DNA from 4 places in the Terrisporobacter hibernicus genome. Region 1 is predicted to be linked to each of the others. Evidence: riboswitches for the same ligand, from Rfam matches in the RefSeq annotation. Region 1 holds a riboswitch; each other region holds the start of a gene.

Region 1 (3,218 bases):
GCCAAATGGCAAATTTATATATATTAATTATGAGAGGAACACCTTTATTATTACAACTTGTATTTGTATTTTTCGGTCTTCCTTTAATGGGAATAATATTTGACAGATTTGATGCAGTAATCCTAGCATTTTCATTAAACTATGCAGCTTACTTTGCTGAAATATTTAGAGGTGGAATTCAATCTATAGACAAGGGTCAATATGAAGGTGCTTTTGTACTAGGATTTAGTAAATTTGAAATGTACAGAAAAATAATTTTTCCACAAGTCATAAAAAGAGTGTTACCTGCCATGTCTAATGAAGTAATAACTTTAATTAAAGACACTGCTATAGTTTATGTAATAGGGTTAAATGATATATTGAGAATCGCTCAAATATCACAAAATCAACAGGCAAGTATAGTTCCTTTAATAGAGGCTGGAGCAGTGTATTTAGTTTTAATTGGAATTTTGACAATTATGTTTAAAAAAATAGAAAACAAGTATGCGTATTATAGATAAAAAGATGGGAGAAAAATTATGTTACAAGTAAAAAATTTAAATAAATCCTTTGGAAATAATAAAGTACTAAATAATATAAATTTTGAAGTAAATAGTGGTGAAGTATGCGTACTTTTGGGAAAATCAGGTGTAGGGAAAACTACAATTCTTAGATGTATAAATGGTCTTGAAGATTTTGATCATGGAGAAATAATATTAGATAATTGTGTAATGAGAGATAAAAGTCATATATTAAAAAATAGAAATAAAACAGGAATGGTATTTCAAAATTTTAATTTATTTCCACATATGTCTGTTTTAGAAAATATAATATCAGCTCCAGTAAATGTTTTGAAAAAGCCTAAGGAAAATGCAATAAAAGATGCAAAAGAAATTTTGAAAATGGTAGATTTAGAGGAAAAAATAAATTCTTATCCTTATGAATTATCTGGAGGACAATGTCAAAGAGTTGCCATAGCAAGAGCCTGTGCATTAACACCAAAAGTACTTTGTTTTGACGAACCAACATCAGCATTAGATGTGGATTCAATAAAAAAAGTTTCAAAAATAATAAAAAATTTAAAGTCAAAAGGCATGGCAATCTTGATAATAACTCATGATATAGGATTTGCTAATAATATTAAAGATAAAATAATAAAAATAGGAGACTAATATAAAAAATAAATAAAAATATAAAAAATAAATTATATAATTTACTTTGAAAAAGAATGGTGTTACTATAATTATCAAATTAAAAAATAAATATCTCTTATCTAGAGTGGTGGAGGGACTGGCCCTATGAAACCCGGCAACCAGTATATTTTTATATACATGGTGCTAAATCCTGCAGTATATTTGCTGAAAGATAAGTATAAATTCGTTATTAAAACTTGAGTTTATACTCAAGTTTTTTTTATTTACTAGAAAAATACATTAGTTTTGAATTTATACAAAATTTATAAAAAAGAGAATATAAACAATGCAAATCTTAAGCAGCATAGTTGTCTTAATTGGTAACGAAAATATTTCGTTGGCGACATGAAGTGTAGTGCCCACCCAGTGACTTAATTAAAGCAGATTTTTATTTTATTACAAATTTAAGGGGGAACATTATTATGAAATTAAAAAGATTATTAAACTTAGCACTAAGTGCACTACTATGTGCATCCTTAGTTGGATGCTCGAATTCATCACCTGAATCTAAAGAGGATAAAACAATTAAAGTAGGGGCTACATTAGTTCCTGGTGGAGAATTATTAGAAGAGTTAAAACCACTTATAGAAGAAAAAGGGTATAAGTTGGAGGTTTTAACATTTAATGATTATGTACTACCTAATGAATCATTAAATAATGGAGAAATAGATGCAAATTTATTTCAACACAAACCATATTTAGATGAGGCGGTAAAGAGCAAGGGCTATAAAATAATGGCAGGATCTAAATTATATGTTTGTCCAGGAGTGTTATATTCTAAGAAAATAAACTCTATTGATGAATTTAAAAGCGAAGATAAGATTGCAATAAGTGATAATGCTGCTTCAGCATCAAAATCTTTAAGATATTTGGAGGGTGAAGGATTAATAGCTCTAAAAAAAGGTGATATAGTTGGAGTCAAGGATATTACTAAAAATCCGAAAAATTTAGAATTTGTTCAACTAGATGTTGCACAAATTCCTCCAGCATTAGAAGATGTTACAGCTGGATTTGTTGATACAACTTACGCCATACCTGCAGGTCTTAGTGCAAAGAAAGACGGAATTTATACAGCACCTATAAATGATGAATATGCTAATTTACTTGCATATAGAATCGAAGACAAGAATAGGGAAAAAATAAAAGTGCTTGAAGAAGTTCTTACATCTGATAAATGCAGAGAACTTATAGAATCTAAATATAATGGAATTGTAATACCTGTATTTTAAAGTAAACATAGTTATATAAATGATATATATAATAATACATTTTCATGAAATCTGCTCCAGAATTAATTTTAAAATTATCATGATTGAATAGAAATCCTAAAATGATATAATATATAAATGTAGTAAAAATCAAATAATTTGGAGGACAATATGGCAGGAAATATATTTGGAAAAATGGCAGCAGATACATTAGGTCTATCTGATATAGGAAAGATAATAGATCCAAAGGACTTTAACAAAGTTGATGGAGATGATTATATAATGAACGAAGATGGGGAGAAAATCTACTTTGTTATAAAATCAAAATCAGATGAGTATGTATTTACAAATAGAGGATTAATACATGTGGATGGTGCATCTGCTGTAAGTAAAAAAAGAGTAGTAAAAAGACATGAGTTTCGTAGTGAAAATGTTCACTCGGTAACACTAGAAACAGCAGGAACAGTAGATTTAGATGTTGAAATAAAATTTAGTTTTGCAGATAATTATTTCAGTATAGATGTTGATAAAAAACAAATAGAACAATTAAAAGATTTATATAAAGCTTTATTTGAGATTGGCAAAATACAGCATAAAAATAGACAGTCATATGAATATGGAATGAAAAGCCTAGACATGGCAAATGATGCTGTAAGTAGGTCTCGTATGGAGGGGAATACTGCCAATATGATAGAAGAAATTACTAAGTTTAATTTTAGCTGGATGAGCGATATAAGAGAAAATTACAATAATAAAGATTTTGGATATGTTTTTGAAAAATATATAAATAATTAATTAATAAATAAAATCTAAAGAATTAGAAGTAATCTAAAAATAC
Region 2 (3,218 bases), 840 kb from region 1:
ACAATTTATGAAAATAAGCGGTAGAAACATAATAAAAGGCTTACCAGAAACTATAGAAGTTAGTTCACAAGAAATAGCGGAAGCATTAGAAGAATGTATAAAGCAAATCGTAGCTACAACTAGAGTTGTATTAGAAAAAATACCACCTGAATTAGCAGCAGATATAAGTACGTCTGGTATAGTGATGACTGGTGGGGGAGCTTTATTAAAAAATTTAGATAAGAGAATTGAGGAAGCTACAGGAATTCAAGTAATAGTTGCCGACGAGCCTTTATCTTGTGTTGCAAGAGGAACAGGTTCATCATTAAGCACATTAGATTTACTAGAAACTGGCGGAACATTTAAGAGAAGAAATAAAAAATAGTATAAAAGGGCTGTCATAATAATTTTAATTAGTATGTACAGCCCTTTTTAATATAAGTACACAGATGACTCTATTTAGGTGGAGAGTAAGATTGATAGAGCAATAGTTTCAGCCAATTCTAAAATAAAATGAAGTCGAACATTATTAAATGAAAATCTATTATTTTCATCTACTTTATCTACAATACCTACAATTGAATGTGATCCAATTTGCGGGAGTTTTTTACCTACGCCTTTACCTGGTAGAATTGGTCCTTTTCTAATTTGAATGTTTCCTATATTATTTATAGAACCTAAACAGGCATCAATAGCTAAGAATTCACTGTTAGGATGCTTTTCTTTTATTTGATCAAAAGATTCATATATGTTCAAGGCATGAATAGGATTATCTAGGGTACCGTAAACTGGGTATTTAAAGTCGCTATTTTTAAGCATAGTACCGACTAAAGGACCTAAAGCATCTCCTATAGCACGATCTGTTCCTATACAAATAACAACGGTATTTTCATTAATTATATCTTTGAGTATTAAGCTTAATATTTCTATAACATTTTCTTTTTTGTAATGCACTTTGGCTAAATACATAGGAACTTACCTCCCTTCAAAAATATATGAACTACATAATAAAAAAATACATAACTTTAATCAACATAAAATCACTTATACATAATCATATGATGAAAGCTTAAATAGTGTTCTTAAAATAAATAAAATCTTGACACTATAAAAAAAAAGGGTTATCATATACTTGTTAAAAGTAATAATAAAATATATGTGTAATCGTGATTACACCTTATCAAGAGAGGCAGAGGGACAGGCCCTGTGAAGCCCAGCAACCACTCCCATATTGGGGAACGGTGCTAAATCCTACTTAACGGAAACGTTAGAGAGATGAGGTTAGTTAATTATAATTTTTATGTGATAATTAACCTCTTCTGTTAAAGAAGAGGTTTTATTTTTACCCAAATTGACAAAAATAGATAATAAAAGGAGGAAATACAATGTCAAGACATTTATTCACATCGGAATCAGTAACTGAAGGTCATCCAGATAAAATGTGTGACCAAATTTCAGATGCAATATTAGATGCTTTATTAGAGAAGGACCCTTTATCAAGAGTAGCTTGTGAAACAATAACTACTACAGGATTAGTATTAGTAGCAGGAGAAATATCTACAAACGCTTATGTAGATATACAAAAAGTAGTTAGAGATACAGTAAAGGAAATAGGATATACAAGAGCTAAATATGGCTTTGATAGTCAAACTTGCGCTGTGATAACTGCTATAGATGAGCAGTCATCAGATATAGCTATGGGTGTTGATGAAGCTTTAGAAAGTAGAAGTGGAGAACAAACGGAAGAAGAAATTGAAGCTATAGGAGCAGGAGATCAAGGTATAATGTTTGGGTTTGCGTGTAATGAAACTCCAGAATTAATGCCATTACCTATATCTTTAGCACATAAGCTATCTAGAAGATTAACAGAAATAAGAAAAAATAAAACTGTAGATTATTTAAGACCAGATGGTAAAACTCAAGTTACTGTAGAGTACGATGGAAATAAGCCAGTAAGAGTTCATACTATATTAATATCTACTCAACATAGTGAACATGTAGATAATGACACTATAAGAAAAGATTTAATAGAGTTAGTAATAAAAGAAGTTATACCAGCAGATTTATTAGATGATGAAACTAAGATATATATAAACCCAACAGGTAGATTTGTTATAGGTGGACCACAAGGAGATACTGGTTTAACAGGAAGAAAAATAATAATAGACACTTATGGCGGATATTCTAGACACGGTGGAGGAGCATTCTCAGGAAAAGATGCAACTAAGGTTGATAGATCTGCTGCATATGCTGCTAGATACGTTGCTAAAAATATAGTAGCTGCTGGACTTGCAGATAAGTGTGAAATAGAGTTAGCTTATGCTATAGGCGTTGCTAGACCTTTATCTATATTTGTAGACACTTTTGGAACTGGAAAAGTTTCTGAAGCTGAATTAGTTGAATTAATAAATAAAAACTTTGACTTAAGACCAGGTGCTATAATAAGAGACTTAGACTTAAGAAAACCAATTTACAGACAAACAGCTGCATATGGTCACTTTGGAAGAACTGACGTGGATTTACCATGGGAAAGAACTGATAAAGCTGAAGCATTAAGAGAACAATCTTCAATAAAATAATTTTAATGATTAACATAAATAATAAAGAGTTGTATAAAATACGGCTCTTTATTTTTTTTACATTAAGTGATAACATAAAATATATTTATAATACTAATAATTATAAGTAGGCGTTAATAAATGATTTTAGGAGAATTGAAATGGAAAAATTACAAGGAATGGTTAGTGATATAGTCTTTAAAAATGAAGAAAATGGTTATACCATAGCCTCTTTAGCCAATGAAAATGATGAAATAACTATTGTAGGATGTATGCCAACTTTGTCTGTAGGAGAAAGCATAGAAATAGAAGGAAAATGGGTAAACCATAAAATTTATGGATCTCAATTTGAGGTGCAAAGTTTTATACCTGTTACACCATCTTCTCTTGAGGGTATCTATGTTTATTTATCTTCGGGTATGATACATGGAATAGGCGAAAAAATGGCTAAAAGAATAGTAGATAAATTTAGTGTTGATACTTTAGATATTATTCAAAATACTCCAGAAAGATTAACTGAAGTAGAAGGAATAGGTATTAAGAAAGTAAAACAAATCCAAGAAAGCTATGAAGAAAATAGAGAACTTAGAAATATAATAATACAACTATCTCCTTATGGAATAACTCCTAATTATTGTTTAAGAATATATAAAAAATATAAAGATAAATCCTTGGAAGTGA
Region 3 (3,218 bases), 1.7 Mb from region 1:
CAAAAGATTTTGCAGCTTCTATTAACCCTTCATCTACCTCATTTAATGCATTCTCAATTACTCTTGCAATAAATGGAGCAGCACCTATAGTAATAGGAACTATGGCTGCTGTTTCTCCAATAGACGTTCCCACAATAAATCTTGTGAAAGGAATTAATGCTATTAGTAAAATAATAAATGGAAAACTTCTAACCATGTTTACTATAAACCCCAAAATACTGTATATTACTTTATTTGGCTTAAGTCCTTTTGGCTTTGTAACCACTAATATTATGGCCATTATAAATCCTAAGATTGTAGCTACTACAGTAGGCACAATTATCATGTATAATGTTTGAAGCAAAGCATCTCCAAGTATTTCAGTTAAGTAAGTATATAAGCTTGTTTTATTCATTTATGATTTCCTCCCATCTAACTTTTTTCCAATTTAGATAATCTTTTATCTTTTCTCTATTATCATTATCCACATTTATAATTAATGACCCAAGTATATCTTCTCCGTATTTTTCTAACTTTCCACATATAATAGAGAAATTTATATCCAAATCTCTTGCCATGGAAGTTATTATGGAATCATTAGAAATTTCTTTTGGGAATATTATTCTTATATTAGTTCCCTTTGGCAGTACAATATTATCTTCTCCAACTAGTTTTTGTAAATTTTTAGAGTTTTTTAAAAATAATTCTTCTGTATCTCCTATTTCTAACACTTCTCCATTTTCCATAATAGCCACTCTAGAGCAAATTTGTTTTATTACTTCCATTTGGTGAGTAACCATAATTATTGTTATATTAAGTTTTTTGTTTATATCTTGTAATAAACTTAATATGGATTTTGTTGTGTTTGGATCTAGAGCTGAAGTGGCTTCGTCGCATAAAAGTACTTTTGGGTTTAGTGCTAAAGCTCTTGCTATGGCAACTCTTTGTTTTTGACCTCCACTTAGGTTTCTAGGTTTCATATTTTTCTTATCCTGAATTCCTACCAATGACAAAAGTTCATCTACTCTTTTGCTTATTTCATTTCTTGAATATTTAAAGCATTCTAGCGGAAGAGATACATTTTCAAATACTGTTTTTCTTTCCAATAGTGAAAAGTGTTGAAATATCATGCCCAAATCTTTTCTTAAAAACCTAAGCTCTCTTTCATCTAAATTTTTCACTTCTCTATCTTGTACTGTTATACTTCCATCCTCATAAGTTTCTAGTCTATTTATGCATCTTAGTAATGTGGATTTTCCTGCTCCACTATGGCCTATTATGCCAAATATCTCACCTTCTTTTATATGCATATTAATATCATTTAAAACTTTTGTTTTTCCATAATGTTTATTCACTTCACATATTCGTATCATATTATTTCCCCCTCAAAAGCCTCTTAATTTTGTCTAAAAATGGTATTAAAAAAAGCCTAAGTATAAACTTAGGCTAAATAACTAATTTATACTCATCTTTCAACTAAAAATAGTTGCAGGATTTAGCACCATGTACAAACGTACTGGTTGCCGGGTTTCATAGGGCCAGTCCCTCCACCTCTCTTGATAAGAGTCTTTTTAATTTTTATTATGTTATAAATATTAATCATTTTCTTTTCAAATGTCAATCATTTTTTTATTTTCATTAATAATTTTTTATTATTTAGCTTTTCTAGTGATTCCTAATTTTGTGTCCATATCTTTTAACATTTTTACGAAATTATTAGTAACATTTTCTCCAGCTCTTACTGTATCATCTACTAATTTAATAAATTCATCTTGTGTTTTATTATAATCATCTTTAGATATTTTATCTAATTTTGCTATTTTAGCATCTATATCTTTTATTGATTTTTCACCCTCAGCAATTAAACTTTCATTCATTTTCTTTAATTCTGCATCTTCAGTTTTTCCATCATTTTTTAATCCATCTACAAATGCTTGAATTTTTTCTTTGCTATCTTTGTAAGCAGCTTTTACATCATTTAAGTATTTTTCATTACCAGGATATTCTTTTTCTTTATAAGTGTTAGTTACTGTATTAACATCTGTATACATGTTATAGTCAGATAATGTTTCAAGGTTTTTGTCGTATAATCCTGTATAAGTGTTTAAATATGTCTTATCTGCTACCTCATCCTTAGTTTCATTGTTAGTGTTAGTATTAGTTTTGTTACTACAAGCCACTGCAGAACAAAGTAGAAGTAAAGATAAAGCTACGGTTACAATTTTTTTCATTTTTTTATCCTCCATTTTGAATTATGTCTTTAATTATTATTATCTCAATTTTTATTTTTTTTATTTGCAAATAAATATTTTCAAAAAATAACCACTATAAAATTAGGTAGTATTTGTAATATTTATTTTTATTCAAGGCTTTATAATTGTATTATTTTTTATAATTAAGTCTATTATTGTTTTTTCATCTAAATTTAATAGCTGATTTTTTAAATAATTATGGCTTTTTATTTATTTTCATATTATACTTTTTGTATATATGTTTTTAATCATTGTATTTAGAGATTTTCTTTAGATATAATTTAATAAAAATTTGCTACCTACCAGAAAAGTATTTACTGATCTGTAAGGAAATTAGTTTATATCAATACATAACTTTATTTACAAAAATACTAACTTTTCTTTCATTAGTTTAATTACTTTTGAGAAAAGTTTTTTTATTTTAAAGTTGTATTTTCTTAAATTATAAGTGGACCTTATTAGATTAAAATTGACTTTATTTTGCTTAAAATAATAGTTAGTTACGTACTTTTGTTGTCTCTTTTTTAATTAAAAATTCAGCATTATTTGTTGAGTTTATATGAAAATATTGGGAGGAAAATATGAATATAATAAAGTTAATTGACAAACTATATAATGAAAATTCACTAAGTAAAAGTGAGATCATCTATATACTTGATAATATTAAGAGTGATGAAATTGATTATTTATGTAAAAAAGCCTTAGCAACTAGAAAGAAGTTTTATGATAATAAGGTATATATGAGGGGTTTGATCGAATTTACAAACTACTGTAAAAATGATTGCTACTACTGCGGTATCAGATGTTCAAACAAGAATATTTCTAGGTATCGACTAGATTTAAAGCAAATTATAGAATGCGCAGATTTAGGATATAAATTAGGATATAGAACTTTTGTATTACAAGGCGGGGAAGACAATTATTTTACTGATGACAAAATTGTTGAAATTATAAAATCAATAAAAAATAAATATGATGATTGTGCTA
Region 4 (3,218 bases), 1.7 Mb from region 1:
TTGATCATCCCATAGTAATCCAATTACTGCTGCAGGAATACAAGCAATTACTATTTTAATCCACATAATAATTATGTCTTTTTGTACAAATGGTTTTCTATCAAATTTAAAAGGAAAAATCTTTTTCCAATATAAAATTACAACAGCCATTATGGCACCAAGCTGTATAACTACAAAGAACATTTCTTTGAAAGCTGGCGACATACCTAATTGTAGAAATTCATCAACTAATATCATATGGCCTGTACTACTTACTGGAAGCCACTCTGTAATTCCTTCAATAATTCCCAATATGATGGCTTTAAATATTTCTATCCATTCCATGTTTTCACCTCATTTATATTTTCTTTATTTGAATAAAAAAAATCCTAATTAATATTAGGTCCTTTTCTAGTATACCATATAAAGTATGACTTAGCCTCATAATTTTATACTTACCATTTTGTAATAAATTCACAAAATAGTAAGTATAAAAATTTAATTACTTTAAAATATCCTCTAAAACTACCCTTATTTAAAAAAAGTTATCTAAAATATTTCAGATAACTTTTTTCCTATATTAGGTAGTTTCTATGCTATTTTTTCTGAATTTCCTTTGTTACTTTTAAGTCTCGGAAGACCAAATCCTATAGCAACTATACCACACACAAACATTAATATTGGATAGTGTAAGTAACCAATTATTGCAAATGGTGATATACCAGCCAAACCTGCTGCTGTTAATAGTTGGGCTCCATAAGGAATTATACCTTGCCATACTGAAGAAAATATATCCAATATACTAGCTGATTTTTTTGAATCTATTTCATATTCATCTGCTATATCTTTAGCTATTGGTCCAGCCATTACTATGGCTATAGTGTTATTTGCAGTACATAAATCTACAATACTAACTAATGCTGCTATTCCAAATTCAGCACCTTTTTTATTTTTAATTTTACTTTGTATAAAATCAAGTACAAAATCAATTCCTCCATTAAACTTAATAAGTTCAACCATTCCTCCAACTACTACAGATATCATACAAAGTTCAAACATTCCCGCCATTCCTTCAGATACAGCTGTTATTACTCCAAATAAATCTAATGATCCTGTTATTATGCCTATTGTTCCTGCAAATATTACTCCTCCACCAAGAAGTAAAAATACATTTGCTCCAAGAATGGCACCAATAAGTACAAATAAATATGGTAAAACTTTTAATAATTCATAATCATACGCTTCATTTGATACGCTTACATATCCTCTACTCATTACAGTTAACAATATTATGGTTACTATTGCTGCTGGCAGCACTATTAAGAAGTTTACTTTAAACTTATCTCTCATTTCACAACCTTGAGTTCTAGTTGCTGCAATTGTTGTATCAGATATCATTGATAAGTTATCACCAAACATCGCACCACCTACGACTGCACCTAAAACTAAAGCTACTGGTATTCCAGTTTTTGAAGCGACTGCTACACCTATTGGTCCTATTGCAGCTATTGTCCCTACTGATGTTCCCATAGATATTGATATAAAACATCCTATAACAAATAATCCTGTAACTAATAAGTTAGCTGGTACTACTGATAAACCTAAATTTACTACTGAATCAGCTCCACCCATGGCTTTTGATACACCACTGAAAGCACCAGCAAATAAGAATATTATAAGCATTAAAATAATATCTTTATTTCCTCCACCTTTACAAAATACGTCTATCTTCTTGTTAAAATCAACTTCTCTATTAAATAAAAATGCTACTGCTGTTGAAATTATAAAAGCTACTAAAGTAGGCATTTTATAAAAATTTCCACTTATAACTCCACTTCCAATAAATAAAACCAAAAATATAACTAGTGGCAATAATGCCAATGCACTACCTTTTTGTCTTTCCTTACTCATAATTATTCTCCCTTCCTTATAATACTTACTATCAGTTTAAATTTTATTTTCCATACTAAAAAAAGCTTGAGAATAATCTCAAGCTTTTATAAACTATGTTATTCCTCATCTTTCAGCCTTCGCTGCAGGATTTAGCACCTTTTTATATATAAATATATATCGGTTGCCGGGTATCATAGGGCCTGTCCCTCCACCACTCTTGATAAGTAAGTAAATATTTATTTTTATTAATTAATATAATACTAGAGTATTTTTTATCTACTGTCAACTTTTTATTATTAAAAAATTCTAATATATCATATTAAGCACAAACTATTTCTCAGGTATATAAATTTGTTTTGAGTCAAATCCTAAATTTTTAAATTTAGAATATAAAAATTCATACTTACTTGGTACAATTTTTATTACATTCATATCAAAAGGTAATTTTGATATATTTTCTACCTTAAGATCTTTTCTACTAAGTACATCTATATATTCATCACACCAAGGTTTTATAATTTTCGCTTCTCCACTTATTTGCAATCCACATAAATTGTTCATACTTTTATAATCTTCATATACACAAAGAGATATTTTATTGTTTTTTGAAAGTCCTATAAACTTTAAACCGCCTTCACTAATTATATAAATATTTCCATCATAATACTCATATTCTAAAGGTGTCGCTCTTACAAAGTCTCCATATCCAGTAGCAAGTGTACATGTGTTTTTATTTATAAGAAAAGCTTCAATTTCTTTTTTGGTTATATTAACCGGAGGTATAAACTTAGGTGTATTAAAATATTCCCTTAAGTCTTTACCCAATTCCAAGGCTTTTTTCTCATCATATTCACCTAAGTCACCAAATGGTATCCCCACTTTGGAACAAAATGACTTTATCTTTTCCTTATCATCAGTATTAAGCTTATTTATAAACATTTCACCCTTTATAAACTCGCAAAAAATATTTTCATTATTTACAATTTTTTTCAATTTAGCAATTTCATTTAATCCATCTGGTTTATTTAGTCCTATACATACTAAGGCTACTCTTTTCTTACTAAAGTCTATTTTGTTTTCTTCTATATATTTCAAAATTTTTTCGCAACTATTTTGTCCATACAAAGAAAACACTAAGACAATGTTAGAATAATACTTAATATCACTTGGTGCATCAATAATGTCAAAAGATTTTGCTGGGCCTAATATTGGACATACAGTATTTGCAATAACCTTTCCTGTTCCATACTTACTTTCATATAAAATAAGAGTAACATTCATTTTATCCACCTCTTCATAATAAATCTTATTATTTGACATTTATTTTTTAGGAATAGTTTTCACAT

Evidence for each region. Region 1 has a riboswitch for S-adenosylmethionine ahead of JW646_RS13840 (MetQ/NlpA family ABC transporter substrate-binding protein). Riboswitches for the same ligand answer to the same signal wherever they lie in the genome.
Region 2: linked by a shared signal. The riboswitch ahead of metK (methionine adenosyltransferase) and the one ahead of JW646_RS13840 (MetQ/NlpA family ABC transporter substrate-binding protein) in region 1 are both predicted to bind S-adenosylmethionine.
Region 3: linked by a shared signal. The riboswitch ahead of JW646_RS02475 (methionine ABC transporter ATP-binding protein) and the one ahead of JW646_RS13840 (MetQ/NlpA family ABC transporter substrate-binding protein) in region 1 are both predicted to bind S-adenosylmethionine.
Region 4: linked by a shared signal. The riboswitch ahead of JW646_RS05710 (Na+/H+ antiporter NhaC family protein) and the one ahead of JW646_RS13840 (MetQ/NlpA family ABC transporter substrate-binding protein) in region 1 are both predicted to bind S-adenosylmethionine.

What each region holds. Positions count from the first base shown of each region.
Region 1 is NZ_CP081135.1:2,854,568-2,857,785, forward strand. Features, by position in the region: gene JW646_RS13830 (amino acid ABC transporter permease) at 1-500, shown strand, start outside; gene JW646_RS13835 (amino acid ABC transporter ATP-binding protein) at 519-1,151, shown strand; SAM riboswitch class I at 1,246-1,351, shown strand; gene JW646_RS13840 (MetQ/NlpA family ABC transporter substrate-binding protein) at 1,595-2,401, shown strand; gene JW646_RS13845 (PH domain-containing protein) at 2,552-3,175, shown strand.
Region 2 is NZ_CP081135.1:2,014,496-2,017,713, forward strand. Features, by position in the region: gene mreB (rod shape-determining protein) at 1-364, shown strand, start outside; gene yyaC (spore protease YyaC) at 439-948, opposite strand; SAM riboswitch class I at 1,154-1,261, shown strand; gene metK (methionine adenosyltransferase) at 1,365-2,558, shown strand; gene recD2 (SF1B family DNA helicase RecD2) at 2,699-3,218, shown strand, end outside.
Region 3 is NZ_CP081135.1:504,142-507,359, forward strand. Features, by position in the region: gene JW646_RS02470 (methionine ABC transporter permease) at 1-394, opposite strand, end outside; gene JW646_RS02475 (methionine ABC transporter ATP-binding protein) at 387-1,352, opposite strand; SAM riboswitch class I at 1,442-1,545, opposite strand; gene JW646_RS02480 (hypothetical protein) at 1,632-2,210, opposite strand; gene hydE ([FeFe] hydrogenase H-cluster radical SAM maturase HydE) at 2,813-3,218, shown strand, end outside.
Region 4 is NZ_CP081135.1:1,189,745-1,192,962, forward strand. Features, by position in the region: gene JW646_RS05705 (undecaprenyl-diphosphate phosphatase) at 1-324, opposite strand, end outside; gene JW646_RS05710 (Na+/H+ antiporter NhaC family protein) at 571-1,890, opposite strand; SAM riboswitch class I at 1,993-2,099, opposite strand; gene JW646_RS05715 (flavodoxin domain-containing protein) at 2,203-3,192, opposite strand.